DNA from 4 places in the Halalkalibacterium halodurans genome. Region 1 is predicted to be linked to each of the others. Evidence: riboswitches for the same ligand, from Rfam matches in the RefSeq annotation. Region 1 holds a riboswitch; each other region holds the start of a gene.
What was found. Region 1 has a riboswitch for lysine ahead of dapA (4-hydroxy-tetrahydrodipicolinate synthase). Riboswitches for the same ligand answer to the same signal wherever they lie in the genome.
Positions count from the first base shown of each region.

Region 2: linked by a shared signal. The riboswitch ahead of FED51_RS17570 (Na+/H+ antiporter NhaC family protein) and the one ahead of dapA (4-hydroxy-tetrahydrodipicolinate synthase) in region 1 are both predicted to bind lysine.
Region 3: linked by a shared signal. The riboswitch ahead of FED51_RS15735 (ISL3-like element IS651 family transposase) and the one ahead of dapA (4-hydroxy-tetrahydrodipicolinate synthase) in region 1 are both predicted to bind lysine.
Region 4: linked by a shared signal. The riboswitch ahead of lysA (diaminopimelate decarboxylase) and the one ahead of dapA (4-hydroxy-tetrahydrodipicolinate synthase) in region 1 are both predicted to bind lysine.

Region 1 is NZ_CP040441.1:1,890,125-1,897,885, reverse strand. Features, by position in the region: gene bioB (biotin synthase BioB) at 1-29, opposite strand, end outside; gene FED51_RS09375 (Cof-type HAD-IIB family hydrolase) at 496-1,344, opposite strand; gene FED51_RS09370 (hypothetical protein) at 1,487-2,059, shown strand; gene FED51_RS09365 (YhcN/YlaJ family sporulation lipoprotein) at 2,190-2,876, opposite strand; gene FED51_RS09360 (aspartyl-phosphate phosphatase Spo0E family protein) at 3,099-3,233, shown strand; lysine riboswitch at 3,419-3,601, shown strand; gene dapA (4-hydroxy-tetrahydrodipicolinate synthase) at 3,772-4,659, shown strand; gene FED51_RS09350 (DMT family transporter) at 4,707-5,627, opposite strand; gene FED51_RS09345 (hypothetical protein) at 5,656-7,029, opposite strand; gene FED51_RS09340 (M24 family metallopeptidase) at 7,175-7,761, opposite strand, start outside.
Region 2 is NZ_CP040441.1:3,595,829-3,603,589, reverse strand. Features, by position in the region: gene FED51_RS21775 (CotD family spore coat protein) at 1-249, opposite strand, end outside; gene FED51_RS17600 (DUF72 domain-containing protein) at 652-1,500, shown strand; gene FED51_RS17595 (sulfite exporter TauE/SafE family protein) at 1,524-2,345, shown strand; gene FED51_RS17590 (bifunctional metallophosphatase/5'-nucleotidase) at 2,372-3,760, shown strand; gene FED51_RS17585 (YunC family protein) at 3,837-4,130, shown strand; gene FED51_RS17580 (thymidylate synthase) at 4,251-5,045, shown strand; gene FED51_RS17575 (dihydrofolate reductase) at 5,042-5,533, shown strand; lysine riboswitch at 5,615-5,790, shown strand; gene FED51_RS17570 (Na+/H+ antiporter NhaC family protein) at 5,938-7,488, shown strand.
Region 3 is NZ_CP040441.1:3,227,896-3,235,656, reverse strand. Features, by position in the region: gene FED51_RS15750 (electron transfer flavoprotein subunit alpha/FixB family protein) at 1-560, shown strand, start outside; gene trxA (thioredoxin) at 809-1,123, shown strand; gene uvrC (excinuclease ABC subunit UvrC) at 1,247-3,022, shown strand; lysine riboswitch at 3,095-3,286, shown strand; gene FED51_RS15735 (ISL3-like element IS651 family transposase) at 3,492-4,709, shown strand; gene FED51_RS15730 (aspartate kinase) at 4,804-6,042, shown strand; gene FED51_RS15725 (YslB family protein) at 6,111-6,527, opposite strand; gene FED51_RS15720 (TrkH family potassium uptake protein) at 6,643-7,761, shown strand, end outside.
Region 4 is NZ_CP040441.1:1,700,242-1,708,002, reverse strand. Features, by position in the region: gene rhaB (rhamnulokinase) at 1-103, opposite strand, end outside; gene FED51_RS08420 (bifunctional rhamnulose-1-phosphate aldolase/short-chain dehydrogenase) at 201-2,270, opposite strand; gene FED51_RS08415 (peptidylprolyl isomerase) at 2,535-2,972, opposite strand; partial or broken gene FED51_RS08410 (hypothetical protein) at 3,281-3,545, shown strand; gene lysA (diaminopimelate decarboxylase) at 3,638-4,957, opposite strand; lysine riboswitch at 5,079-5,253, opposite strand; gene FED51_RS08400 (spore germination protein) at 5,322-6,803, opposite strand; gene spoVAEA (stage V sporulation protein SpoVABEA) at 6,796-7,362, opposite strand; gene spoVAE (stage V sporulation protein AE) at 7,368-7,718, opposite strand; gene spoVAD (stage V sporulation protein AD) at 7,722-7,761, opposite strand, start outside.

The DNA.
Region 1 (7,761 bases):
ACTTCTTGGGCAAGCTGAATCCAATTCATTGCTCACTCCTCCAATCAATATCAATTGTAAACTGATCATAAAATTAAGTTAACAATTTAATCCTAGACTTCCTTTTCTTCTGTGTCAAGGGTTTCTCATGCTCCTACTGTCATATTACAGAACAAAAAAAAGAGCTTAACCCAATGGCTAAACTCTGTCATTTAATCATTACGTACGACCATAATAGTCGTTAATCATATCAAGGATCGTCGGCTCTTCTTCCGTTGTTGTTTCCGGCTTTTTCTCCTGTTGATCAGCAGAGATTCTCAACATTCTACTCTCACTCCCCATTCTTTTTAAATTTTCAGTAAGTTTCTTTTTCTTAGTTACAGTATACGCATCTGTTCTATAATAGTCAACAGTTATTTTCTATTTGTTATAATACATTGAACTTTGTTGCTACTTCGTTTTATATAGCAAAAAACCTACCTGCTTTTTCTAGGTAGGTTTGGTCGTTATTCTCACTTATTTCAACCATTTGTTGATCGCTTTAGCTACACCATTATCTTCATTTGAAGCTGTGACAAAGTCAGCTAATTGTTTAACTTCTGCTTCTCCATTTTCCATCGCGACAGCCGTACCAGCATACTTCAACATAGAAACATCATTTAAGTTATCACCAATTGCCATCACGTCGTCTGAGTTAATGCCGAGGCGCTCAGCTAACCGACGGAGAGCAATTCCCTTTTGTGCTTGCCAATGTGTGATCTCTAAGTTATCAGAGGCAGACGCACTTACGGAGAAGACATCCTTTTTTTCAAGGTCGTCCTTTGCAGCTTGTCGCTTTGTTTCATCCCTTGAAAACGCTAAAAATTTATAGACAGCTGTTGAGTCGATTAATTTCGTATAATCCTCTGTCAACTGAACAGCACCAGACTCAAATCGATGCTTTGCAATTTCACGCATCTTCTCATATGAATCATCCGATCCTGCCGATTGCAAAACGTCAATCACAATCTCTAATCCTTTTTCATAATCATCAGTAAAAGCCCCTCTGTTTGTGTACACTTCAAAGTAAACATCCGCAGCTGTTAATATATCTAAAATCGTCAGCGCTTCATTTTTAGCCAAAGATACGGCGTGGATCAATTCGCCATTAGCACTTCGTTCCTCAGCTCCGTTTACACAGAGAATAGGACAGGTTAATCCAGCTTCTTTTAACGGCATGCTTGCCTCTTTAAAATCCCGACCTGTTGCAACAACCACATGGATGCCGTCTTGTTGTGCTGCCTTGATCGCTTCTGCATTTTCTTTTGATATTTTTCGCTCGTCATTCAGTAATGTACCATCCATATCTGTGGCAATTAATTTCATCTATTTGTCCACTCCTTTAAGGTCATCTGTTTCATTTTAGTACAGTCAGTTGAATTGAGCAATCAATAGCCGTTACGCATACAAAGCAAGAAACATCCTATACTAACGTTAAGAATTTAAAGACAAAGGGGTCTATATTCATATGAAACGACGATTCACTCTGTTCATTCTCCTAATGACGACGATCGGCTTCATTTTTAGCGGTTGCCAACAAACGACAGAAGAGCAAGTAGCAAACGATATGATCGCACAGGAGCATGATCGAGCTAAAATGGTCACACCACCGTCGAATACGAAGGTACAGCAACAACAGCAAAATACTCATGAGGACTATGTAACTGAGTATGCTGACCATTTCGGATACTATTTAGTGGAAGCAGCTCATGAATTAGAAGCTCTTGCCCCTTTTTACCGGGGGGGACAGACGGTACGAATGAATGAACCAGAGGCAAGGGAGAGGTTAAGAGAACTTCATGCTTGGACAAAATCCATGCTTGTCAAAGACACTCCTTCTGAGTTCCAAGGTGTGCGAAATGTTTTGGAAAGCTTAGAAATTGAATTAAATACGGTAACCAACTTACACGATGAACTTGTGTCAAACCCAACCAGTGGAAACCGCGCCAGAACGAAGGTGCATTTTGAAAACGCTGTGTCCAACCTTAAACAGGTGGAACGGGCGTACTTGACTGTACTGGATAACGAAGGATTATATTAGAAAAAGAGGTAGTTTGCACGCTCTTTATGCAGGCTACCTCTCCCCAGTATATTAACGTTTCTAAAAAACTCAGTGTAGTTGCCCTTATAAAAAAGCACGTCTTTATATAAGAAAGAACGTGCTTTCCTTTTTATGATTGATCTTGATTAAATCGCTCGACCATCTCACCCCAGAACCCTTCAACGGCTTCTATTGGCTGACCAAGATGGTACCCTTCTTCAAATGTTCTCATCCTTTGAAGGTGAGCCCTTTTCGTTGTGATCGTCACACGATTCAGATCGACAAGGTCGTCAATCGTCTCACGGATCGTTCGATGCAGCTTTTTTCGATTCGATTCTGCCGCATCTACCCCGATGATAAGCGAATGCCCATTGGACAGAATGTAGACATTATGAACCGATTCTAAGTTAAGCAGTCGCTGCTTAATTGCTTGTTCTCGTGTTTGGACTTCCTGAACACCTACCTGGGGCTGCCTTTGCTTCATGTGTGGATGATCACTAATTTGTGGCATATCTTCCACAGTACCCATTCGATCTTTCAATATCCGTTGACTTTGGTGGCGAAAGCCTAGCCCTCGTTTCGCCCCTGCTTGCTCTCGTTGCTCACCAAACGTCTTTGAGTCTCTTCGCGCAAGCCCATTTCTTGTACGCTCTGGAATCATCATATCGGTAAGTGGTCCTTCTAGACCTTGCCAAGTATGGGCTGTCCCGCGCGCCTCATGTCCTTGGTCACGAGCAAGCCCGAAAGTTGTTGGTTCCTGTGCGCAGCCTGCAACTAACGTCACAAATGAAATCACAACGACGGATAATCGTTTCATTATCTCCCCTCCTTTTGATTATAGTTTTCCTATACCTCTGGCGTTTCAATGCTGAAAGATTTAGGAAACGCTAATCCTGTCGAAATTCTACTACTTTTGAGTAATATTGACTTTTTTTAGTGAACCTCTTTTCAATCGTCAGAAATTGACTATAATAGTCATCGTGTGATTAAAATCATCTGAATGTTGTTTAAGAAATACGAATAATGGAGCTGAACATTGATGGTTGTGAAACAAATTGAAAAAAAACGAGAGCAAATGCTTAATTTAGCTGCAAAATATGGGTTAACTGCTGAAATTACCGTCAGATGTAGTCAAGAATTAGACAGGCTTCTCAACATCGTCCAAAAACATTAAGCAAACCACAGAACGATTGCATTCCCTTCATTTGAAAAACAATTTAATCTTCCCTCACGAATAAAGAAGTGTTTCCTCACTATTTACATAAACTTAAGCGAAAATATTGATTTCACATTGCATTCTTAATCATCTTTTGTTAAGGTGGAGACACAATCACATATATCTCAACTTCTTATTATTGAAGTGAGGATAGAGGTGCAAAAACCAAGAGTACACAATTGGAGGAGAATGAGATCCGTTGAGAATTGTGGAAAGGGGAATTTGCCGAAGCTGGAAGAATCTCATGTTCTGAAGGCTGGTTCTGTATTAAATAAATACAGAACTGTCATATAGCGGATGTTGCTATATGGAGGGCTATCTCACGCATCGGAATGGTTGTTAATCAACACATACCATGCAACAATGAGCCCTCTCATTGTTGCTTTTTTGATGTCGTATACTTTTTCTTTGCGATGAGGTCGTATAGCTCTATTCACCAATGAGACAACCGATCACGTACTTCAATTTCAACCATGAATAGAGGAGGATGCACGGAATGAATATCGGACGGATTGTTACAGCGATGGTCACACCGTTCAACGAACAGGACCAAGTGAACCTAGAAGCGACCTGTCAACTTGTAAATGAATTAATTGCCAATGGGAGCGATGCCCTTGTCGTTGGTGGAACCACTGGCGAATCGCCCACGTTAACGACAGATGAAAAAATGGCCCTTTTCCACACCGTAGTGGAAGCCGCAGGTGGCCGAGTTCCCGTCATCGCAGGAACAGGCTCCAACAATACGAGGGCTTCGATTGAGCTGAGTAAAAAAGTAGAAGATTTAGGTGTGGACGGTATCATGCTCGTGACCCCTTACTACAACAAGCCATCTCAGGAAGGCTTATTTCAACACTTTAAAGCCATTTCCGAATCCACTTCCTTACCAATCATGCTTTACAACATTCCCGGAAGAAGCGGTGTCAACTTGGATGCGGAAACGACGCTACGCCTTGCTGAACTAAGAAATATTGTTTCGATTAAAGAAGCAAGCGGCAATCTTGATCAGATTGCTGAAATTATTGAACATTCTCCTGCAGACTTTAGCGTCTACAGTGGGGATGATTCATTGACATTACCGCTCTTATCGATCGGCGGGACAGGAGTCGTCTCTGTTGCTTCGCACATCATCGGAAATGAAATGCAAGAAATGGTGCAATTATTTTTGTCAGGGCAAGTAGAGCGGGCAGCAGCGATCCATCGGAAACTACTACCGCTCATGAAAACTTTATTTATGACACCCAACCCAACGGCAGTGAAAGCTGCTCTTGAACTAAAAGGGCTTCCTGTTGGGCATGTACGCCTTCCCCTCGTTCCGCTAACGGCTGAAGAACAGCGGCAATTAGAGCTAGCGATCAACCCACAGTTCAATATGTTTGTTAGCTAAATTTACTTATGAAAAAGCACAGAAGAATCATCCTGTGCTTTTTTCCATTATCCTACTTGATCGAAGCGACGTTTACGCTTCTGCATCCAAGCGTCTACATGTCCAGTACCAAGGATGACCCCTGCAACGATAAAAAGCAAGCCTGCAATTTGAGCAAGGGCAATCACTTCGCCTAAAAAAAGCGCAGAAAACAAAAGGCCAAAAAACGGGACCAAATTGTTAAAAATCGCCGTTTCACCTGTACCTAGCTGATGAATCGCTTGATTATAAATAATGTGCCCAAGACCCGTCGCAAACACGGCGGAAATGGCAAAAACCCACCAAATCCACAGTGCTTTATCTCCCATCGAGGCAAGACCATTTGGCTCAATGATAAGACTTGTCACAAATAATAGCAATGAGCCGATCAGAAGCATCATTCCTGTCACTTGCTTCGCATCCAGCGTATCTGTTGCTTTTTTTATGTAAACAAAGCTGAGGGCTTGAATCATCATCGCTAAGAAAATCACGCCATCCCCCGTTCGAATTCCTGCCAGTCCCCCTTCTCCAAAAAGAACAATTGTACAAACACCGATAAGTCCAAGGAAAATTCCGAAACCCCTCCAGCGTGTCAACATGTCACCTAATAAAAGGATAGCCAAAAGCGAAGTCGTAAGTGGCAGCAGTGCCAAAATTAAAACAGCATTGGATGCAGACGTCATCGTTAACCCGATCGATAAAAAGAAATGATGTCCTAAAACACCGAAGATAGCTGCCAATATGACATATTTCCACTCCGTCGCCGTCAGCTGCCGGAATGTTTTTAAAAGAAGTAAGACGAGCAGAACAACAAAGCCGGCAACAAAAATGCGGAGCGCGGTCATCGTAACGGGTGGGAACGATGTGACGAGTAGTTTTAACATCACCACATTTAATCCCCATAACACCATAACGAAAAAAACAAGAAAATAAGTAAGCCAGCGATTCATACGCTCCCCTCTCCTTTCATACAAAAACTTACAGCCAGTTCATAGCATGTAAGCCATAGAGTACACTCGTTAGGACTACCCATTGAGTGAAAATAAATCCAATATTTCGGCGAATAAGAATGTGCGCAGGTCTTTTTACCAAATGAGCCGATAAGAGAACTTGCCCTGAAAAAGGCGAGAGCTGGGTAGATAGCGTCCAACTAACGATTAAAACAAGCGCCAAATACGCCGAACTAATTCCGAAGGCTTCCGGCGAAATGGACGAGCCGATCCCTGTTAGGACTATTACCGGATGGATCCCTACTTGTGCAAGAATAACAGCGAATAAGATAATAAGTCCGCTCACGATGAAAACAGACCCGTTTGCCAACCGGTATAGCCATTCGGATGCAAACGTACCGAAGGCAGTTTCTGAAAGGGCGACGGCAAAGAAGCCGGCGCTAACAAAGATTGCCCACTCTTGCTTTAACCTTGTAAAAGCCGTAAATAGTTGTTCTATTACAGATTGAAAAAACGTATGTACTTGTTTCATCACCACTGCCCATAAAAATGGGAACAGCACAGCTAAAATCGTGACAATCGTGACCATGTTCACATTAAAGAGCATATCTAACGTAAAGCAGCTAGCGATCAGCAAGACGGAAAACGCGACAAACGGCTTAATCGTTGTCTCACCCTCTTCTTTCCTCCTATCGACTGGATGATATTTAATGACAGGGTCAGTATCAAATTGAATAGCTGGGTAAAAGAGCCAAAATAAAAAGATATAAATCAAAGCCATTAATAAGCCAAATCCGCCAATCTGATACCATGAAAGGTCAAAAATCGTTAATATTAACCCGATGTTTACCATAAATGGTGACCAGAGTAGACATGAGCCAAATCCACGTAAAATCACGAGCATTAACCGCTGTTCACGGAACGAAGAGAAACTACCTTCAATGATCCGTTTTACGATTGCAAGCGAGCCAAAATTAAGAAGCAAGCCTACGATTGATGTCAACCAAAACGCCGTATGATCGGGCCGAAGCCTCCTCTTTTGCTCTTGTTTTTGCACCCAATGCTTCATCGAGTCGATGTAGCCAACAGAAGACAGAAAAGTGCTAATAAATGGGATAAATAAAAACATAGAGATAATGTTTAGATTTTGCCCGAAGCTGAAAACAAGCGTACTTCCGCTCGCCCCCTCTATCCAAAAACAAAAACCGCCTATCCCTATAAGAGCAACGACAACAATCTTGCTCACAAGTGAGAGAAGCGGAAATGCGTAAAAAAACAAAATGGCAGCTAACATTCCATATGTCATCTGAAGCCAAACGGAGGGGAAAAATAGGTGAACGAGGTAGAACACACAGGTCAAGTAACAAAGAGTACTTAATGCCCTTTCTTTTATTTGAGTCATTCCATCATTCCTCTTCCCATACACGGATGTCTTTTCCCTATATTTTAACACGATAACGCAAGAGAGGCACCTTTCGAAAACCTAAAAAAACGAGAACCGAACGATTTTCCTATACACTATAGGAAAACCGCAGCGATTGCTACGGCTAGTCAACATCTCGTTTGATTGCGCAATTACCATCGACCCACAACGGAGGAGAAGGGGGCTTTTCAAAAATCTCTCGAGAAACATTCGTCAACAACTCCACCCCATCATCGGTTATTCGGATGCTCTCTGTAATTTCAACTCCGTAGTCCTCATACCAAATACCTGGCATTAAATGAAACGTCATATTCGGTTTTAGTAACGTTCGGTCCCCTTGGCGCAAACTTACGGTATGCTCGCCCCAATCGGGTGGAAAGCTTAGGCCGATCGAATAACCAAGACGAGAGTTTTTTTCAAACCCATGCTTGCTGATGGATTGACTCCATGTAGCAGCAACCTCTTCCGCAGCCACTCCAGGTCTAATCATTTGTAACGTTTCGTGTATGCCTTCAATAACCACTTTTGCTAGCTCCTTTACATGCTCAGGTGCGACCCCGAGAGAGACGGTCCGAGCGATCGGAACATGGTATCGTTTATAGCACCCTGCGATTTCGACAGTTAAATAATCCCCTTCTTGGTACGTCCGATCTGTCCAAGTTAGATGGGGACATGACGTATTTTCACCCGTCGGCAGCATCGGAACAATCG
Region 2 (7,761 bases), 1.7 Mb from region 1:
TCTTGGTCTAGGTGCTGGAGCAACAAAATCTTGTCTGGTGGCAGTGCGGACGTCGGATGTTGTATGAGGGAATGAATGAACAAATTGGAAGTTCGTATTTAGGAATCGGGTTGTATGGCTTGGATGAACGACTGGAACTACTACATTTTGATTGAAAAATTGAGAAAACTTCCGAGTTGGTGCAAATTGTGCTGGCAACGTTTTTGTAGGTAATTGGTGGACAGGTGGTCTACGATGACAAGGAAACATGCTAAAATCTCTCCTTTCTTTCAGTGAGGATGATGCTTACATATTATTCAAATTGTTACTGGAGGTCTGGACTCCGTTGTGAAAAAGGCGAATAACGAGGAATGTCCACGAGATCTCTTTTATTTTTTGGAATGGATCGGTTGAGGGTGTTGTGCTGCAAATCCTCATATGAAAAAAGGGAAATTGAAATCCTCCTCGATTGATTCGATCGAGAGCTTCAATTGAATAAATAGGGAAAGATACGAAGGCAAGTATGTAATCAAAAATTTTTTCTTCATGATTCTGATATCGTTCGTAGGTTATCATCCAAAGTTTACCACGTCCAAGAGAGAGGAAGCGTGCGTTATGATATGAACACATGATATGATGGAAGTGAAGGATGATAGATAAAAGGTGAATGGAATGATTTACATCGGATTAACCGGGTGGGGGGACCATGATGAGTTGTATACGATGGGAACCAAACCGAGTGAAAAACTTTATACATATGGGAGCCACTTTCCGACGGTGGAAGTCGACTCGTCGTTTTATGCGATACAGCCAAAAAGGAATATGGAAAAATGGGCAAGTGACACCCCTGATTGCTTTCGTTTTGTCGTGAAAGCCTATCAAGGATTAACAGGCCATCAACGGGGGGAGATACCGTTCTCTTCCAAGGAGGACATGTTTGCCGCCTTCGTAGAGTCCCTTCAGCCGCTTCTTGAGTCGAACAAACTGGCCATGGTCTTATTTCAATTCCCGCCATGGTTTGATTGTACGAAAGAGCATGTTCGTTATTTACGCTATTGTAAGCAGCAGATGGGCAAGCTCCCGGTGGCGTTGGAATTTCGCCATCAATCGTGGTTCCGGCCCAGTGTCCGAGAGCGAACCCTCTCGTTTATGCGCGAGGAAGGGTGGATTCATAGCATTTGTGACGAGCCGCAAGGGGGGGAGGGCTCTGTTCCAACCGTTTTAGTGCCATCGAACGAAGAAAACGTCCTCGTTCGCTTTCATGGGCGCAATGTGGAAGGGTGGCGCAGGCCTCAGGAAGGGAACTGGCGTGAGGTTCGTTACTTGTACCGTTATTCGAAAGAAGAATTAGCTGAGTGGGCAGAGCATTTGAAGCAGCTTGCAGCCCAAGTAAAGGATGTCTATGTCCTGTTTAACAACAACTCTGGGGGCGACGCAGCAGCGAATGCGAAGCAAATGCTAGAGCTCTTAGAAATCGAATACCATGGGCTCACACCGAAGCAGTTGAATTTGTTTGAATAGCAGTTCTGTAGGAGGAATTTTCGTTGGAGTGGTTCATTTTAGTTTGTGTCGGTCTCTTAGCCGGGACAATCGGTAGTTTAATGGGGCTTGGTGGCGGCATTATCGTTGTCCCGGCCCTTCTTTGGTTAGGGGGTACTGCACTTTTATCGGAGGCGGTGACCCCGCAAGTAGCGGTTGGGACGTCGCTCTTGATTATGATTTTTACGGGACTGTCATCCACGTTTGCCTATATGAAAAAAGGGACGGTGGACTATAAGAGTGGCTTGATTTTTTTCATCGGTAGCGGTCCAGGAGCGCTAGTCGGGGTGTGGCTTAATCAAGGGTTACAAGTCCAACAGTTTCAAATTTATTTCGGGCTATTTGTCATTCTTATGTCGTTTTTGTTGATGATTCGTCATCGCTTAAAGCCGATGGAAATAAAGAAAAAGGGGATTCGTCGGGTGTACGTTGATCCTGAGGGACAGCGCTATGATTATGGATTTCAAGCATGGCTTGGCATACTCATTGCTTTTTTTGTCGGCCTTCTCTCAGGGTTATTCGGAATTGGTGGGGGCACCTTGCTCGTGCCGGCGATGATTTTACTTTTTGCGTTCCCGCCCCATGTGGCAGTTGCCACATCGATGTTTATGATCATTTTTACGGCGTTGCTAAGTTCCCTTTCCCATTTTGCACTAGGGAATGTGAATTGGCTGTTTGCTGCAGCGCTCGTCCCAGGGGCTTGGATTGGTGCGAAGCTAGGTGCAGTTTTAAACACGCGCCTGAAAAGTGATACGATTGTGTTTGTGTTTCGCTTGTTTTTATTGTTTGTTGGCCTCCGTCTTATTTATGAAGGCTGGCTCGGTTAAATTGTTACATATGGGAGGGCATCTTCTTGGCAACGATACCATTAACGATTTATCATATGAATGATCTTCATAGCCATTTTACGTATTGGCCACAGATTGTCTCCTACATGAAAAAAGAACGGGAAAAAACAGAATCTTACCTGTTGCTCGATTTAGGAGACCATGCGGACCGAAGTCATGTTATAACAGAAGCGACGATGGGGAAAGCAAATGTTGCTCTTTTAAATGAGTTAGGGATTGATTATGCGACGATTGGAAATAACGAAGGAATCACTTTCTCGAAAGAAGCTTTAAATGAATTATATGCTCATGCCTCCTTCCCTGTGGTCGTCGCCAACTTATTTGACGAGGATGGAATGCGGCCAGCATGGGCGACTCCTTATGTCCTTCATACGGTATCGGAGCAGCTCACGATTGGAATGATTGGTGTAACGGCTCCCTTTACCCCATTCTACCGCGAGTTAGGCTGGGATGTTCGCCGTCATGAAGAGGTGTTGCCGCAGCTACTTGAAGAGGTTAAGGGGCAAGCCGATGTTGTGGTTTTGCTGTCCCATCTTGGGCTGTTTCGAGATGAAGAAATAGCCGAGCAGTATGAAGGAATTGACCTTATTTGTGGGGCTCATACCCATCACGTTCTCCCAGAAGGAAAGCGATTGTATGGCACGCTTATTACCCAGGCAGGCAGGGGTGGCAAATGGCTTGGTAAGGTAGAGCTTACGTATGATACGGAAGCCCGCTGTATTGCGGAAAGCAACGCGCAACTGATCGATATGGAAAAAGAAGCCCCAGATCAAACGACTCATCTTCAGCTAGAACATTTAAATAGGGAGGCAAAGCAGCATTTATCACAAGAGGTTGCCTACCTTTCGCAGCAACTGACCGTCGACTGGTTTATCCCTACAGAAGGGGCCCAGCTATTATGTGATGGGATTACAGAATGGTGCGGGGCGGATATTGGGATGATGAATGCAGGTGTACTGCTTGAATCGATTGGCCCTAACATCGTAACCGTAGGTGACATTCACCGCATTTGTCCACACCCAATTAATCCGTGCCTCGTCAAAATGACAGGTGATGCCCTTTTAGAGACGATCAGGCGTGCCCACACTAGGGAAATCATTGAGCTTGAACTAAAAGGATTTGGCTTTCGTGGCAAAGTACTCGGAACGATGCTTTTTACAGGCATCGACATCAGCCTCAGTGAAGAACGAGACGGAACGTTGGAAGTGACGGAAGTGAAAATTGCAGGCGAACCTGTTGTCAAAGAGCAGCTTTACGAGCTTGCCACCCTAGACATGTATACGTTCGGTTATTTGTTTCCGAAAATTGCAGAATCTCAGGAGAAGCGGTATTTCATGCCGGAAATGCTTCGTGATGTGTTGGCGTGGCAGCTGAAAAAAATCGAACACCGGTAGTATGTGCACTTCTTTCATCGAACTCCCATATTCTATAAAGGAATGAGATGAAGAAGGAGTGACGAAGGTGTTAGAAATGAATCCGATTGACATTGAAGGTCACACGTTTCTTGCTGTCACCTTGAAGCTTCCAAAAACGAACTTTATGGCGGTCACGTCAGAGAAAGGGTACATTATGTGTGGGGCGCTCGATGTAGCATTATTAAATGAAAAGTTAGCAGAACGAAAAATTATCGCTGGGCGTGCAGTCGGTGTTCGCACCATCGATCAATTGCTCGACGCTCCCCTTGAATCGGTCACATTGGAGGCAGAAGCTTGTGGGATTACGGAAGGAATGAAAGGGCGAGACGCTCTCTTGAAAATGGTATAAAACTAGGAAAAGCGGTCACGCTGAAGCAAGTGGGCCGCTTTTGCTTTTTATACGTACCTCCTAACAGTAAATCATGTATAATACGTGTTAGGTTAGACGAATACATAGGAGTGATCGTGTATGGAACAATATTTAGAGCTTTGCCGCCACGTTCTCGAGCATGGAACCGAGCGATCAGATCGGACAGGAACAGGGACGATCAGCGTTTTTGGCTATCAAATGAGATTTGATCTCCAAGAAGGATTTCCCGTTGTTACGACGAAAAAACTGCACCTGCGGTCGATCATCCATGAACTGCTTTGGTTTTTAAAAGGAGAGACTAACATCGCCTACTTGCAAGAGAATGGTGTGCGAATTTGGAACGAGTGGGCTGATGAAAATGGGGAACTCGGTCCTGTATATGGTAAACAGTGGCGCTCATGGGAAGGCGCGAATGGGAAAACGATCGACCAAATTTTTCAAGTCGTAGAAGCGATTAAACATCAACCGGATTCAAGACGATTGATCGTAAGTGCTTGGAATGCAGCGGAGATTGAAGATATGGCTTTAGCTCCATGTCATTGCCTATTCCAATTTTATGTGCAAGACGGAAAGCTATCGTGTCAGCTCTATCAGCGAAGTGCAGATATTTTCCTAGGCGTTCCTTTCAACATCGCTTCATACGCCTTGTTAACAAAAATGATCGCCCAAGTATGCGATTTAGAAGAAGGAGAGTTTGTTCACACGTTCGGTGACGCTCACATTTACTTAAATCATATCGAACAAGTAAAATTACAGTTAACGCGAGAGCCAAGACCATTACCGGAGATGCGTTTGAACCCAGAGGTTCGTTCATTGTTCGACTTCACGTTCGATGATTTTGAGCTTGTCGGTTATGACCCGCACCCTCATATAAAAGGAGAAGTGTCTGTATGATTTCGTTTATTGTTGCGATGGACAAGCATCGGCTCATTGGAAAAGAGAATGACCTTCCGTGGCGACTCCCTGCCGATTTAGCCCATTTTAAACGGGTAACTTCGGGACATACGGTGATCATGGGACGGAAAACGTATGAGTCGATCGGCAAACCGTTACCAAATCGCCGAAACGTCGTCGTCACAAGATCGCAAGCATACACAGCCGAAGGGGTTGACATCGTCCATTCTATCGATGAAGCTATAAGGCTCACAGAACATGAAAACGAAACGTTTGTCATTGGCGGTAGTGAACTGTTTAAAGCTTTTTGGCCCCACGCGGATCGGATGTATGTGACCTACATTGATGAGGTTTTTGACGGTGATACGTATTTTCCAGAGATTGATGGACAGGAGTGGGAGCTTGTGTCCATTGAGGCGGGCACTGTCGATGAAAAGAATGTCTATCCTCATGAGTTCAGAGTATATGAGCGTCAAGCGAAAAACTAGCGAATATTTACATTGCGACATGAAATATATTATGGTAGAATAACTCACGATTAATTGAATAGATGGTGTGCCTCATCCACAAGATGGGGTAGAGGAGCGGGTTTTAAGAGTAAGCGCTTGGAGGATGACAACGAGGATAAGCGCCGAAAGGAAAACTCGCCGAAGCGGAAGGTGAGTCAAGCGCCTTCTTGCTGGGGTTGCATTGAATAAATGTAACACTGTCACAGCTTGTTTTGCTGTGGAGAACTACTAACGTTGTGATGGGGTTTCCTTGTGCGGATAAAAGGGCAATGGGAGAGATCAATCTCATCATTGCTCTTTTTTTGTGCCCTTGGTAATAGATATAGAAGAAGGGATTCGCTGAAAAGCGTGATTCCATTACGACGAAGAATGGAGGAACGAATATGGAAGGGAGCATTTGGTCATTGATCCCACCGCTCCTTGCGTTGGTGATGGTGATTTTGACAAGGCGTGTGCTGCTGTCGCTCGGGATTGGGATCATTGTCGGTGCGATCATGCTTAATGATTTTGCGATACTTGAGAGCATTAAGCATGTAGCAGAACTCGTCGGCGCCATTTTTGTAACTGAAGGAGCCATCAATGACTGGGAATTGTTCATTATCTTTTTCTTGCTTTTGTTAGGTATGATGGCTGCCCTTATGACACGCTCAGGTGGAACGCGGGCGTTTGGTGAATGGGCTGTTCGTAAGGTGAAAACTCGCGTGGGCGCACAACTGCTAGCGTTTTGGTTAGGGATTATTGTATTCATTGACGATTATTTCAATAGTTTAACCGTAGGTAATGTGAGTCGCCCGCTTACGGACCGTCATCGGGTTTCACGTGCGAAGCTGGCTTACATTGTTGACTCAACGTCAGCGCCAATCTGTGTCATCTCGCCGATTTCTAGCTGGGGAGCGTACATTATTACGATCATCGCTGGGATATTGGCGACACATGGAGTGACGCAATACGGTGGATTGCAGGCGTTTGTCATGATGGTGCCAATGAACCTTTACGCTATCGTTGCCATCGGTCTTGTATTTGCAGTTGCATGGTACAACTTAGATGTTGGCGCGATGAAGATTCATGAAACCAAAGCTGTGGAGACGGGAGAGCTTTTAGATGCAGCGAAAGGCCCAGCTCCTGGTGAACAGGATCAAGTGAAAGTGGTTAAGCAAGGACGGGTGTCCGACTTGATTTTGCCGATTGTTGCCCTTGTGATCGGGACCGTTACATTTATGATTACGACCGGAATTCAAGGAACAGAGGGAACGGTCACTATTCTTTCGATTTTTGAAAACACGGATGTGGCGAGAGCTCTCGTGTATGGTGGGCTCATCGGGTTTATCGTGGCGTTGGTGCTCAATTTAGTTAAAGGTGCAAATGGGTTAGGCGGCTCTCTCTGGGCTGGAATAAAATCGATGCTTCCGGCAATTTATATTTTGATTTTTGCTTGGACATTAATTGGGATTATCGATGGTCTCGGGACTGGAGGCTATTTAGCGTCCCTCGTTGATGGGAGAATTCCACCGATGCTGCTTCCTGCGATCCTATTTTTGATTGCTGGTGTGACTGCCTTTTCCACAGGTACATCGTGGGGGACATTCGGTATTTTATTGCCGATTGCTGGTGAAATGGCGGCCGTAATCGATGTGACGATGATTTTGCCAATGTTAGCGGCTGTGTTGGCTGGGGCCATCTTTGGTGACCATTGCTCACCGATCTCTGATACGACAATCTTGTCGTCCACAGGGGCGGGAAGTCACCATATTGATCACGTGATTACCCAGTTGCCATACGCGATCCTTAGTGCAGTTATTAGCTTTATCGCGTTCCTCGCCCTCGGCATGACAAACAGTGTGCTAATAGGTCTCGCTGTAGCGATTGGATTGCTCGTTCTCTCCGTGATCATTTTGAAAAGAATTGCAGCGGATAAGCAACCAGTTTCATCTTAAAGAAAAAAACGAACTAGCCAAACGTAATCAAAAAGGTTCGGATCATCAAAATAAAATGATCCGAACCTTTTTGTGTATACGTATAACGAGACGGACGTTTCTAGGTTGATGGTCTAAATCATGAGACGCCTGCGGGAAAAGCAAGAGCTGAAGATCCATCGGGGCGCTTTCTCCTGATGCTATCGAGTGTATTTTGAAACAATCAATCCCATAGCAATTGACCAAAAATAAAGAAGGACATTTGATCTAGATAGATACGAATGATGATCTAGT
Region 3 (7,761 bases), 1.3 Mb from region 1:
CGTTTGAGAAAAAGAAAGTCAATGAAGGCATTATATTTGCCACGATTCGTCCTAACAATATTGCTCCATTAGAGCAGGATGCCTCTAAATCAGGCGATGTTTCCTCGTTAATGGTCGATATTAAGGATTTACGTACGACGATTCGTGAGGTTGTTCGCAAGGCGACTGGTGGGGTAGATCTATCGGAAGCAAAGGTAATCGTTGCAGGCGGCCGTGGGGTCAAGAGCAAGGAAGGCTTTGAGCCTTTACAAGAGCTTGCCGATGTCCTTGGAGCAGCGGTTGGTGCGTCCCGTGGGGCGTGTGATGCTGACTATTGCGACTACTCGCTACAGATTGGGCAAACAGGCAAGGTCGTCACCCCTGATCTTTATTTCGCCATCGGCATTTCCGGTGCGATTCAGCACTTGGCGGGGATGTCCAACTCAAAAGTAATCGTAGCGATTAACAAAGATCCTGAAGCGCCTATTTTTGAAGTGGCAGACTACGGTATTGTCGGCGATCTATTTGAAGTCGTACCGCTATTGACAGAAGAGCTAAAAAATGTTCTCGTATCAAGCTAAGGCTATGGAGAGCTGTCATTCGGCAGCTCTCTCTTCTTGTACCCGAAAAAAGACTCAAGCTCTGGCTGAAGTGCAAACTTCTTGAAAACATATAACAATTTCGGTAAAATGTTTGAAACACACGTTCAACGGATATGTTAAATAAGAATTTGCCGTCATGCCGTAAGCAAACTGTTCGCAAGTGATCTTCTGCGGTGGTATAATGCAAATTGTGAAGGAAAGTTGAACAACTTTGAGGAGGTTATCGAATGGCAATTGTAAATGTTACTGATCAAACGTTTGCTCAAGAAACAAGCGAAGGTCTTGTTCTTGCAGACTTCTGGGCACCGTGGTGCGGCCCTTGTAAAATGATTGCTCCAGTTCTAGAAGAACTTGATGGGGAAATGGGCGATAAAGTTAAGATTGCAAAATTGGATGTAGATGAAAATCAAGAAACAGCAAGCAAATTCAATGTAATGAGTATCCCAACGTTGATCGTTTTCAAAGACGGTCAAGTCGTGGATCAAGTGACTGGCTTCCAACCGAAGGACGCATTAGCTGAGCTTTTGAACAAACATCTTTAATTCAAAAACATCTGTCTCTCAGCATAGGGACAGATGTTTTTTCATGTTCCTATAGGAAGGGAACCCTGTTTACTTGAAAAAATACTCATTCTCCCCAACAATAAAGGGAGAGGTGGCGCTTAAATGAAAGATCATATTAAACAAAAACTCACCGTCTTGCCAGATCAGCCAGGCTGTTATTTAATGAAGGATCGTCAAGGCACGATCATCTATGTCGGAAAGGCGAAGGTGCTAAAAAATCGCGTTCGTTCTTACTTTACTGGAAGTCATGATGCGAAAACCCAACGCCTCGTCGGAGAAATTGCCGACTTTGAATACATCGTCACATCGTCGAACATCGAGGCGTTAATTTTAGAGATGAACTTGATTAAAAAACATGACCCGAAATATAACGTCATGTTAAAAGACGATAAATCGTACCCTTATTTAAAATTGACGAATGAGGAGCATCCGCGCCTAGTCACGACAAGAAAACTGAAAAAAGATGGTGGGAAGTATTTTGGTCCATATCCGAATGCGGGGGCAGCGAATGAGACGAAAAAATTGCTCGATCGATTGTACCCGCTGCGCAAATGCCGGACATTACCAGATAAAGTTTGTTTGTATTACCACATTGGTCAGTGCCTAGCTCCTTGTGTATATGAAGTCACACCTGAGCAAAATGAACAAATGGTACAAGAAATTACTCGTTTTCTCAAGTATGGTCACAAGGAAGTGAAAGTAGAGCTCGAGAAAAAAATGCACAAGGCTGCCGAAGAGTTGAACTTTGAACGGGCAAAGGAATTGCGTGACACGCTAGGCTATATGGAAGCCGTTATGGAAAAACAAACGATGATGGTGAATGATCGTGTGGACCGTGATGTGTTTGGCTACGCATACGATAAAGGCTGGATGTGTGTACAAGTCTTTTTCGTTAGACAAGGGAAGCTGATTGAACGGGACGTATCGATCTTTCCGTTTTATAAGGAAGCAGAGGAAGACTTTCTCACCTTCATTGGGCAGTTTTATTTGCAAAAGGATCATATTAAGCCAGGGGAAGTGCTTTTACCTGCTGGGACGGATGCAGCCCTCGTAGAACAACTATTAGATGTATCGGTTCACATTCCGAAGAGGGGAAAGAAAAAAGAACTTGTCGATGTGGCGATGCGAAACGCGACGATGGCCTTGAAAGAAAAATTTGCCTTAATCGAGCGAAATGAAGAGCGGACGATCAAAGCAGTCGAACAGCTCGGCGAGGCGATGGGCATTCCGACGCCGTACAGAATCGAAGCGTTTGATAACTCAAATATTCAAGGAACGGACCCGGTTTCTGCGATGGTGGCTTTTATTGACGGAAAACCGAATAAGAAAGAATACCGCAAGTATAAAATCAAGACGGTAACAGGGCCTGACGATTATGAATCGATGCGGGAAGTGGTGCGACGCCGTTACGTTCGTCTATTAAAGGAGCAACGACCGCTGCCTGACTTAATTGTTATTGATGGGGGCAAAGGGCAAATTGCTGCAGCACAAGAAATTTTGCACGATGAGTTAGGCCTGAGCATTCCAGTCTGTGGGCTTGCAAAAGATGAAAAGCATCGCACATCCCAGTTGCTACTAGGTGATCCGCCGCAAGTCGTTCCACTGAAGCGGGATAGTCACGAATTCTACTTGTTGCAACGAATTCAGGACGAAGTTCATCGATTTGCCCTCACGTTCCATAGGCAAACACGGTCGAAAACGTTTTTCCAATCGGTGCTTGACGATGTCCCTGGGATCGGAGAAAAACGGAAACGCCAACTTCTTAAACATTTCGGGTCAGTGAAAAAAATGAAGGAAGCTAGTATCGACGACTTTTTAGCCCTTAGCATTCCAAAGTCAGTAGCAGAGACGTTATACAACAAACTTCAAACTAAGTAAAAAAAAGTTCTTGTCAGATTTCCAGCCATCTGATAAGATATTAACCAATTGAATAACCGCGCTTCAATTTGAAGTGATGGTAGAGGTGCGAAAACCAAGAGTACACAGTCTGAGAGAAATGAGAATCGTTGACGACTGTTGGAAAGGGGGATTCGCCGAAGTGCAGATCGGGGCTCATTCCCATTTGCGCTGGACCTATGTTGAATAAGCATAGGGCTGTCACAACACTAGCCCCAACTAGTGCTGTGGAGAACTATCTCACGTAGCTACGGGAATGCGCACGTTTTTATTTTCGTGTACAGTACGCAATGGTGAGGAGTTTTCCTGCTGTTGCGTTTTTGTTTTCTGGCTCTACAATAAATGTTGGGGTTTTTGCACAAAAGAGGGGCAAAAAAAATGCACGCAGGCTCCTTTATCCATTATCCTTGAATTGTCCAGAAACAAAGAAAGGATAGGAGCTGCGTGTACGATGAATTTTACCATGGATTTGCCCGGATTAAAAGGTGTGAAGGTCACAAAGATGGAGGAACGAGAGGGCTTTATCGCGCTCCATGTAGAAATGCCGCGAACGCCTCATCGTTGCCCATCCTGCGGGGAGAGAACCGAGAGAATCCATGATTACCGCATCCAAAAAGTTCAACATCTCAAGCTCTTTGAACGGTGGGTGTATCTATTCTATCGAAAGCGCCGGTACGCGTGCAGATGCGGGAAGCGGTTTGCGGAGAAAGCCTGTTTTGTAGAGCGATATCAGCGTCAGACAGTGGAATGGAATCAAGCGTTTCGCTTACGGCTCATTCAAGGGAAGAACTTTACGGACACAGCGAATCAATTCCAAACGTCCGTGACAACTGCCATGCGCCGGTTTGATCAATTGGCGGCCCCCCTCGTGAAGAAGGTGGATCACCTTCCTCCTCGGATTGCGATTGATGATTACAAAGGGGATACGAATGCGGGGAAATATCAAGTGATCATTGCGGATGCAGATACACGGAAGCCACTGGATATCTTACCGGATCGTAAAGCCGATACGCTTAAACGATATCTTCAAGAGAAGGGTCATCATGTAAAAACGGTCGTGATGGATCTTAGTTATACCTTCAAGTCGGCTGTTCAAAAGGCCTTAGGCCACCCGCTCATCATTGGGGATCCGTTCCATTTCTGTCGTTACATCTACTGGGCTCTGGAAGGGGTTCGCCGCCGAGTGCAAAAAGCGTTCCATCCGTATCATCGAAAACGATGTAAACGGATCAAACATCTGTTTCAGAAAGAGAGAGAAGGACTGGATGATAAGCAAAAGAAGAAGGTGGAGCGGTACTTAGAGCTATCCCCTGATTTAAGGGAAGCGTATGAGCTAAAAGAACATTTTCGTCGGTGGTATCAAGAAGCGAAGATGCAAGGAAGGGAAGGACGAATGAGCGAGGTGAAACAAGGGCTCTACGCCTTTTACCGAAGAGTGGAGGCGAGCCCGTTAAAGGAGTTCCACCGAGCCATTCAGACGCTGAAGAACTGGCAGACCGAGATCTTGAATAGCCTCGCGTTTGGCTTAAACAATGGTTTTATTGAAGGACTGAATAATCAAACGAAGGTGATTAAGAGAAATGCCTTTGGTTTTCGGCGTTATGATCGCTTGCGAAACCGTATTCTCTTGCATCATCAATTCAAACATCAGACATTCGGGGTAGGATAAGAGGGGCTCGCCCTCCTATGCCACCCCAACATTTGACTAAGAACCTGTTTTCTTTATGCGCGATTTCCAAGCGAAGAACAGAAAGGGGAAACCTATGTCAATCATTGTACAGAAGTATGGAGGCACGTCTGTTGGCTCCGTTCAACGAATTGAACATGTAGCGAACCGGATCATCGCAACGGCTGCTTCAGGAAAGAAAGTCGTTGTTGTCGTATCAGCAATGGGAAAGACGACAGATGAGTTAGTTGGATTAGCGAGCGAAATTACAGACGAACCGCGAAAGCGTGAAATGGATATGCTCCTAGCAACAGGAGAGCAAGTGACGATTGCGCTTTTGGCGATGGCCCTACATAAACGGGGACAGGAAGCGACATCGCTTACGGGCTGGCAAGCTGGGATGATCACAGAATCACACCATGGGAACGCTCGGATTTTGGAAGTGGAGAGAGCGCGGATGGATGAATTACTAGATAAAGGCCACGTTGTGATCGTCGCAGGTTTTCAAGGAATCGATCAACAAGGAGAGATCATGACCCTCGGCAGAGGCGGATCAGATACGTCGGCAGTCGCGATTGCCGCAGCTCTCAAGGCCGAACGATGCGAAATTTATACAGATGTGACAGGTGTATTTACAACAGACCCTCGGGTCGTGAAACAAGCGCGCAAGCTTCAAACGATTTCATATGATGAGATGCTTGAAATGGCGAACCTAGGGGCAAGTGTCCTTCATCCACGAGCGGTTGAATTTGCAAAAAATTATGAGATTCTGTTACTTGTCGCCTCGAGCATGGTAGATGAGCCAGGAACAATGATAGAGGAGGAAGGAACAATGGAACAAAATTTACTAGTACGCGGCATTGCCTTTGAAAATGATGTGACAAAAGTAACGGTGCACGGGTTACCAAATGAAATCCACACACTCCCGACCCTATTCGCCCATTTGTCGGCTGCGGGGATTAATGTAGATATCATTATCCAAAATCAAACAGATTCAGGAATGGCGATTTCCTTCTCGATTACGCAAAGCTCATTAAAAGAAACACTCGCTCGCCTAGAAGAATTAAAAGGGGAACTGTCGTTTCAAGGCATCGATTATGAAGAAGAGTTGGCAAAGGTGTCAATTGTCGGCTCTGGGATGGTATCCAATCCAGGAGTAGCAGCAAAAATGTTCGAAATTCTTGCAGCCAATGACATCGCGATCAAAATGGTAAGTACATCGGAAATAAAAGTGTCTGCTGTTATTGATGAGGAGTTAATGGTGTTGGCGGTTGAAATGCTCCATGAGCAATTTAAGCTTCATGAAGAGGAGCCTGCTGTTGCTGTTGAAGTTTAAAAAAACAACCAAAGGGTGACCACATGAATGTGAGTCACCCTATTATGTTTGAACGGTACTGAAAAAAATCAAACGCTGTCTCCTTTGTCTGTATGAACGTCGATTAAAACAGAGCCTCTTTTTCGGACATATGTAGCCTCAGCGATCGTTTCCGACCAGTTTTGAACGAGTTGGGCGAGGAACCCGGCTTCTAGCTGATAGCAGCGCTGATCTGATTTTGTCATCCACGGGCCTTGGAGTTCAAACGTGTATTCTTGCCGCTTTTGTTTCAGGATTGACAATTGACCCCAATTGGCTTTCTCAAAAAAAGCAAACGTTTCTTCCATTGTTTCAATCGGATGCTTGCGAGCTAATGATTTGCCAACCCAATACAATATGGCATCGTGCTCCGAACCGAGGATCTCGCGCAAAACATCGTTACGAAGTAGATCGTAACCAAATAATTGTACAGTTTCCATGGTTGTTTCTTGTTCTTTTGTACTCATAACTAATCCCTCTCTTCTGCTCCTTATATTATAAACTACTTTGTTGCCATTCTCTATAGATCGTCTATCCTGGACATGATATACTTAAGCGCGAGTGGTCGCGGAGGGATTTTTTATGAAATCAGCATTGAATCAATTTATGACCCCATTTCGAATGATTATGGTCTCATACATCATTGCGATGTTTTTATTTAGTGTGCTTTTATTTTTGCCTATTTCACAACAACCAGGGGTCAATCTTACGTTTTCGGAAGCGCTATTTACATCGGTTAGTGCCGTGAGTGTTACGGGTCTTACGGTCGTGAATGTTTCAGAAACCTATAGCTACATTGGGATCTTGTTTTTGGCACTTGCGATTCAACTCGGCGGAATTGGAATTATGACGCTTGGAACCTTTGTCTGGATGTTATTTGGAAAAAAAATCATCCTTTCTCAACGAATGCTCATCATGGTTGACCAAAACCAAAATCAGTTTTCAGGGTTAGTCAATTTAATGCGAGGCATTCTTCTTGTCGCGTTATCCATTGAATTCATTGGTGCGCTCATTCTTGGTACATATTATATTCGCTATTTCGATACGGTTGGAGAAGCTTATTATCAAGGAGCGTTTGCCGCCTTGAGTGCGTTCACCAATGCCGGGTTTGATATAACAGGAGAGTCGCTTATCCCATTTGCGGATGATTATTACGTTCAACTCGTAACGATTTTGCTTATCTTTGCAGGAGCTATCGGGTTTCCTGTTCTCCTTGAGGTGCGCGCTTACTTTTCAAAGGAGAACCCGAACTTTACGTTCAGCCTATTTACCAAAATCACCACGACGACCTTTTTTGCCGTTTTTATTTTTGGGGTCATCGGTATTTGGGCCTTAGAAAAAAATCACTATTTCGTAGGACTTGAGTGGCATCAGCAGTTATTTACGGCTGTGTTTAATTCGGCTACGTCCCGTAGCGGTGGCTTGACGATTATGGACATTTCTGACTTAAGCTTGGCGACCTTGCTCTTCATATCAGGGTTGATGATCATTGGTGCTAGTCCATCCAGCGTGGGCGGAGGGATTCGGACGACGACACTTGCTGTCATGTTTTTGACGATCCGGAGCTTTGCTTTAGGTAAGCAGGATGTCAAAGTGTTTGGTCGTGAAATTCATCCAGAGGATCAACAAAAATCGTTCATCGTTATCTCGGTTTTTCTAGTGCTCTTATTTGCTGCAGTCATTATGATTTCAGCCTTTGAA
Region 4 (7,761 bases), 190 kb from region 1:
TTTCAAAACGATGAATTTCGGTTAAGTGGATTTTTTTGTTACACTCCCCAACAATTAGCCTTCCACTAGAAGCGCCAATGTCGACAGCCAACGAATAGTTCATTTTACAGCACCTCCTATTTCATAAGTGCTTTCTTATTTGTCTTTGAAGCAGCCCACCCATGGATCATTCACCTGGGACGGGGGCAACCTCCGTATAGTTATCGCGTGAATGCAGCAGGAACACCGCCATCAACCGTCAACATGCACCCGGTCGTTTTCTCCGCTTTTGACGAAGCAAAGAATAAAATTGCTGCAGCAATATCTTCCGGGTAAACATTGACGAGCAAGGTCGTTCGTTTACGGTAGTGCTCCTCCAGTTGATCTGGTTCAATTCCGTATGCAGTCGCACGTTCTTGTCGCCATCTGGATCCCCATATAGCAGATCCTTGTAGTACAGCATCCGGGAGGACAGAATTGACACGGATCCCAAACGGGCCACCCTCTGCTGCAATGCATCTCGCCAAATGAGTTTCAAGTGCTTTCGCCGAACTATACGCCGTTGCATTTTTTCCTGCATAAACAGAATTTTTTGAACCAATAAACACCATATTTCCACCCGTTCCTTGCACTTTCATTTGCTTAAACGCTTCACGGGCGACGAGGAAATAGCCTGTTCCTAGTACGTTCAAGTTCAAGTTCCATTCGTCAAGAGTGGTTTCATCAAACGGACTAGACGTTGCCAAACCTGCATTGTTGACAACAATATCAATGCCTCCATACGTTAAGGTAGCCTGTTTAAATGCAGCTTGTACTTGCTCCTCGCACGTCACATCCATTTTTACCGCAAGCGCCCGGTCCGTACCGTACTGCTCATTTATTTCGCTAACGACCTTCTCCGCTCCTTCAAGATTAAGGTCAGCAACAACGACATGGGCTCCTTCAGCGACGAACTGACGGCACGTCTCGCTACCAATTCCACCAGCTCCACCAGTGACGAACGCTACCTTTCTCGAAAACTCAGCCTCAGCCGGGGCTAATGATAGTTTGTAAAGTTCAAGTGGCCAATACTCAATATTGTACGATTCGTTTTCATTCAGAGAGACAAACGTTCCAAGAGCAGTTGCTCCCTTCATCACCGCGATTGCTCGATGATAAAGAGCGCCACTCACGCGAGCCATCGTGACGTTTTTCCCTGTGTTCACCATTCCGATTCCTGGAATGAGAATCACGCGCGGCGCAGGCTCAAACATCACATCGCCTTCGTTTTTGTTCCGTTCAAAATACGATTTGTACTCCTCTTTAAATGAGGAAATTCCATCCTTAATGGCATCGATTAACTGATTGATGTCGTTCATAGACGGGTCCCACTTAACGAACAGTGGCTTCATCTTCGTATGCACCAAATGATCTGGGCAAGCCGCCCCTACCTGTGAAAGTCGAGCTGCATCTACACTATTCACGAACTCTAATACATCGTCACCGTCGTCAAACGTGACAATCATTTTCTTTTCATCGCTTACAGCACCGCGGATGACCGGCATCACATTAGCGAGCATGCTCATACGCTCTTCTTTTGCTAATGCTGTATATTTCCCCCCTCCGAAAATAACGCTTTCATTAATCCGTGAACGAATGTACGCTTCCGCTTCATTGATGACTGATATCGTTCGGTCATAACTTTCCTTCGCTGTCTCCCCCCAAACGACGAGCCCGTGTTTTTCCATTAATACTAGCTCAGCATGAGGATTTTTTTGTACGCCCTCAGCTATCATTTTTGATAAAGAAAACCCAGGTCTAACGTATGGGACCCAAACGAATCGATCACCAAAAAGATTCTTTGCGATTTCCTTACCATTATCAGCACAACAAATGCTAATGATCGCATCGGGATGTGTGTGGTCTACATGCTTAAAGGGTAAAAACGCATGAAGCAACGTTTCAATTGATGGACGCGGATGATTTCGATCGATCATACAATGACCTAAGTATTCAACCATTTCTTCATCTGACATTTCCTCGCGCTCGATTAACGGACGAATATCTTCCAAGTTTAAACCTGTGAAATTCTTCGCGCCCATGGTTGCAAGATCAGAACCACTTCCTTTCACCCACATGACTGCGATTTCACGGCCACGAAAATCTTTTTCTACTGTTTTCATCGATGTATTACCACCGCCCCAGTTACAAACGGCACGGTCTGAGCCGATTAAATTCGACCGATATACTAGTTCATCAAGTCCTGTAGAAAGAGTAGCAGCTTTTTCTACATCCCATGCATTTTGTACCATAAATACCTCCGTTTATTTTTGTTTTATTTTGTTTAAACTATATCACTTTTTGTTTTTATTGTATATATGTTTTTTTATGTGGGATATTTTATTCAGTGCAGTGGTATGACCATTTTTTTGTAATGAGGTGTTTTTGCTCCTTCAGGAGTTAATAAAAGGAGTAAAACTTGAATCCTGTTAAATAGACCATCTATATTTTTATCATTTAGTATTTAGAAACAACAAAAGCACCCCCGTGTTGGAGTGCTTTTACTCGTGTTTCCTTTACTCTTCGTCCCAGACTTTCACTTCTTGCATGACATCGCCTTGGCGAATACGGAGAACCGTGTCCATTCCTTCAATCACTTGACCGAAAACCGTATGTACACCGTCTAAATGCGGCTGAGGCTCGTGAACGATGAAGAATTGGCTACCGCCTGTATCTTTCCCAGCATGAGCCATAGATAATGCACCGGCTACGTGCTTATGGGGGTTTCCTTCGGTTTCACATTTTATTGTATAGCCTGGACCACCTGTTCCGTTTCCGATTGGACATCCGCCCTGAGCAACGAAACCTGGAATCACACGGTGAAACGTTAGACCGTCGTAAAAGCCTTCTTTCGCTAGTTTTTCGAAGTTTTCAACCGTACCTGGTGCTGCTTCTGGGTAAAATTCAATGACGATTTTTTCGCCATTTTCAAATGTAATGCTACCTTTTTTCATACATAAATTCCTCCTTAACAGTCGTCGCCTTATTTTACAATAAAAAAAGGCAGAAAGAAAATAAGAAGCGAGAGATATAAAAATCAACTCTCGAAAGGAAGCTTTTGCACAAGTTGCTCCATTTTTTGTTTAGGTGACCGGTGTTCTTATTTATTAGGTTTATGGCGCGTCTGGGGATATATGTCGACTTCCCTACCGCCACGGTCTAGACGAAAGGGCTTGAGGCTGAACGTTGTCCTTATGGGTTTGATTTTTGCTATAATAACCCGTATGTAAGCCTTTATTTTATCTAGACGGGGGAGCGGAAAATGGAGAATAACGTTTTTGAACAGATGGCCAAACGATATGATACAGAGGATAGAATTGAATTAGCTAAAGTGATCGTTAAGAAAGTTCGATCCGAATTACGAAATAGTCAATCAAAATCTTTACTAACGGTTTTTCCCATGAGGAACTAAAAAAAGCTTATCCGAAGTTGGATTTAAATCGATTGAAATTAGAACGTTCTATCAAGGTCAGCGGATTTTTATGAATCAAGACGCCTCCATGTTTATATCAAGTAGTATCAAGTGATTTCTTCGTACATTAACGTTGGTTAGCGCAAATTCATTTCCATTGAAAAGCACCCCAAATAAATGTCTGGGGTGCAAGACTTTTAATTTTTGCTATACTTTCACCTTTTTTACTAGTGGCATATCGAGACGCACTAAGTCTTCGTACCGCTCCCGCTGAATAACAAGCTGGGCGTCGCCATCCTCAACGAAAACGACAGGTGGGCGCGGAATCCGGTTGTAATTGTTCGCCATGGAGTAGCCGTAGGCTCCTGTACAAAAGACGGCTAAAATGTCTTCGTGGTTTGCCTCTGGTAATGGTAAATCCCAAATGAGCATATCGCCACTTTCACAGCACTTCCCAGCAACCGAAAACATCCCTACCGGCTGCTCGTTCACACGGTTGGCGAGCGCCCCTTCATATTCAGCTTGATAGAGGGCTGGGCGCAAATTGTCGCTCATGCCGCCATCGACGGACAAGTAATGGCGAACATTCGGAATTTCTTTTCTTGACCCGATCGTGTACAGCGTCGTCCCTGCATCGCCGACAAGCGAACGACCAGGCTCGATCCAAATTTCCGGCATCGACATTTCATGTTCTGCAATTTGCTGCTTTACCGCGCGGATCATTTCTTTAACATAATCACCGACTGGACGCGGGGTATCACCTTCAATGTAACGGATGCCGAACCCGCCTCCCAAGTTTAACACCGATGGTTCGAATCCATGGTCTTCTCGCCATGAAACTAAATGTTCAAATATTTTTTCGACAGCCATGACAAATCCAGTTGTTTCAAAGATTTGCGATCCAATGTGGCTATGAACACCGAGCAAATGAATGGAGTCGACAGCTAACGCTTTTTTAACCGCAAGCGTGGCTTGGCCGCTCACAAGATCAAAACCAAACTTTGAATCCTCTTGACCAGTTGAGATGTAGTCATGAGTATGAGCTTCAACCCCCGGCGTAATCCGCAATAAAATATTTGCAGTCGCCCGCTTTTGCTCACAAATGTCTGCTAACAGGTCAAGTTCATAAAAATTATCAACGACAAAGCAGCCAATTCCCGCTTCTACCGCCATCTCAATCTCTGCACGGCTTTTATTGTTCCCGTGAAAATGAATTCGTTCCATCGATACTCCAGCTTGCTGCCCGGTGTACAGCTCACCGCCAGAAACGACATCAAGACTTAGGCCTAGCTCTTCAGCAAGCTGAAACATAGCAATACAGCTAAACGCCTTGCTCGCATACGCCACTTGAGCCTGAACTCCTTCATCTGCAAAGGCTTGTTTGAAATCTTTTGCTCGTTCACGAATGAGTGCCACATCGTAAACAAACAATGGGGTTCCATACAGATTGGCCAATTCGACCGTGTCCACACCTCCGATTTCTAGATGACCCTTTCCATTGACACGACTCGTTCCGTGAAAAAACATAGATGGTTTCTCTCCCTTATAGGTAAACTCAATGAGTGACGTTTTAACCGACTGCAACCATCGTAAAAAAACGCAGCTAATGTGTTACACTAGCTACGTTGAATGCTGCAAGGTAACCTCATTGGCAGATAGCTCTCCGCTAACAGTCAGCGGCAGTTCGTTTTTTATTCAAAAACGACCCAGCAAACGTATGGGATGGACATACATTCACTTCGGCAAATTGACCTTTCCCCACTCTTCCTAGTTCCATCAAACTCCAAGTGGGTACTGATTCGCATTGCACCTCTACCTCATCCTTGATGAGGGGAATTAAATTGTTGTGTTTTACTTTAACACAAACCCCTCTACCTGACAACCGCCTTGATTAACTTTCTTCTTGACGAATAGGGTCTTGCGGATGAACGATACTCGGTCGCCATCGAATCGTTGGAACACTGGAACGTATAATAATTTGCCACATCGCAGGCGGATCGAACGGAAGAAATGGCCATAAATACGGCTTATTTAAGGTTTTAATTCGTGCAAGCATGAAAATAAAAAGTGTCGTGGCAATAATAAAGCCGGGTGCTTTAAATAGAGCCACAATCGTAACCAGTATCAGTCTTGCTACACGTAAAGCGACACTTAGCTCATAGCTCGGAGTAGCGAACATTCCGACCGCACCAATGGCTACATACAAAATAACTTCTGGTGAAAACAGGCCGACCTCAATCGCAATTTCTCCTATCAAGAGGGCAGCGACGAGACCAAGCGCTGTAGCCAGCGGAGATGGAGTATGGATCGCTGCCATCCTAAGCAGTTCAATTCCTAGTTCAGCAAAAATGATTTGGGCAAAAATGGGCACTTCTTTTGTTTCATTCGGCCCTACATATTGTAACCCTTCTGGTAGTAAGCTTGGCTGCATGACCAATAATAGCCAAAACGGCAAAATAAAGAGGGAAAATAAGATGCCAGCAAAGCGAACCCACCGCAAAAACGTTCCGATGGCGGCTGATTGTCTATATTCCTCTGCATGTTGTACGTGATGAAAAAACGTTGTCGGTGCGATAATAACACTTGGGGACGTATCAACCATAATAACCAAATGGCCTTCAAGCAGGTGGGTTGCTGCCACATCAGGGCGCTCCGTATATCTTACAAGTGGAAACGGATTCATTCCTTGTTTAACAATATATTCTTCAATGATTTTATCGGTCATAGTTATACCGTCAATCTTTATGTTTTCCAGCTCTTCCCTAACGATTTTCACCATTTCAGGATCGACAATTCCATCGATATAGGCGATGCAAATATCGGTTTTCGAACGAACGCCCACTTTTAAAATTTCATGGCGCAGACGTTCGTCTCGAATACGACGTCTTGTTAAAGCCGTATTAATGATGATGTTTTCCGTATAACCATCCCGTGATCCTCGAACGACCCGCTCGGTATCTGGCTCTTCAGGTCCTCGTGTCGGATAGGAACGAACATCGACAACAAACGCTTCGGTCTCTCCATCAATTAAAATGAAAATGAGCCCTGACAACATTTGTGTTACCGCTTCATTCATGCTGTCGGTCTCTTCCACTTGGTAATGGGTTAAGTGATTTTTAACGGCCTTTTTCACATCGGTTATTTTCCGATTTCGCGCATCTAGATCCATCAGTTCTTTCAACAACTCAATAATGTTTTGCGTATCTACCAAGCCGTTGACGTAATATAGTTGAATTTCTCGGTCAAACACGGGGAGCTTACGAATGCCCACGTCAAACGAGACATCCATTCCTAATCGTTCTTTCAAACATTCTTCATTTACATGAATGTCCGGTGAGATAATATCCTCTCGCTCTTTAACGCTTTCACTCATGGTATCCACTCCGTTCTAAAATGTATTCCACCGCTCTTCGCGTGATCGGCGCCCCTATTTCCACCGCATCCGCTCCACCCATCTTTCCAATGTCGCCGATCCCGACAACGATCGGCAAATCCAACTCATCGAGTATGTATACCGTATCGCCATTCATCCGCCCAATCTCAAGGTCGGCCACACCATATTTATCCACCCCATATTCCGTAAGCTCTCCGAAGCGGTCAATGCTTACATCCACCTTCGTCCATTCGTGATAATGGCTTGAAGAAGCAACCGCAATCACACCTAAAACATCAATCGCAGGATCATTTGCCACATGGCGCATTGCCGCTTCTCCAGGTCCCTCTAAACGGAATCCACAATCGTCAAACATGACAAGCACCGGATCATAGGGGGTTTTCAAAATGAGCTTAACGATCTCTTCTCCTGTCAAATGGCTAGGATTGCCCCATGATTGACTGATGCAACGCCCTCCTAATTCTCTAGCAACATGTTCGATAGCTTTTAGTGCCGACTCATCTCCGTCTGTGATCAAGATTACTTTCCGACGGCTCATGAGCTTCACCCCCTTGGCTTAAATACAACAGCCACGAGAAAACTAAAAAGAATAGCTGAAGATATGCCAGCAGAAGTAATCTCAAAAATCCCCATTCCTACCCCTAAAAAACCTGATCGCTCTCCTTCGGCCATCGCCCCGTGGACAAGGGAATGACCGAAGCTCGTGATCGGAATGGTCGCACCAGCGCCTGCAAAATCAATCAGTCTGTCGTATAAATGAAATCCATCCAGCACCGCACCTGCAACCACAAGAGTGCTTAATACTTGGGTAGGAGTCATTTTCGCTACATCAAGCAACACTTGTCCCACAATACAGATTAAGCCACCAACGGTAAATGCGATAATATAGTTCACGATTTACACCTCCGCACGCAACGAAACCGCATGAGCGATGCAC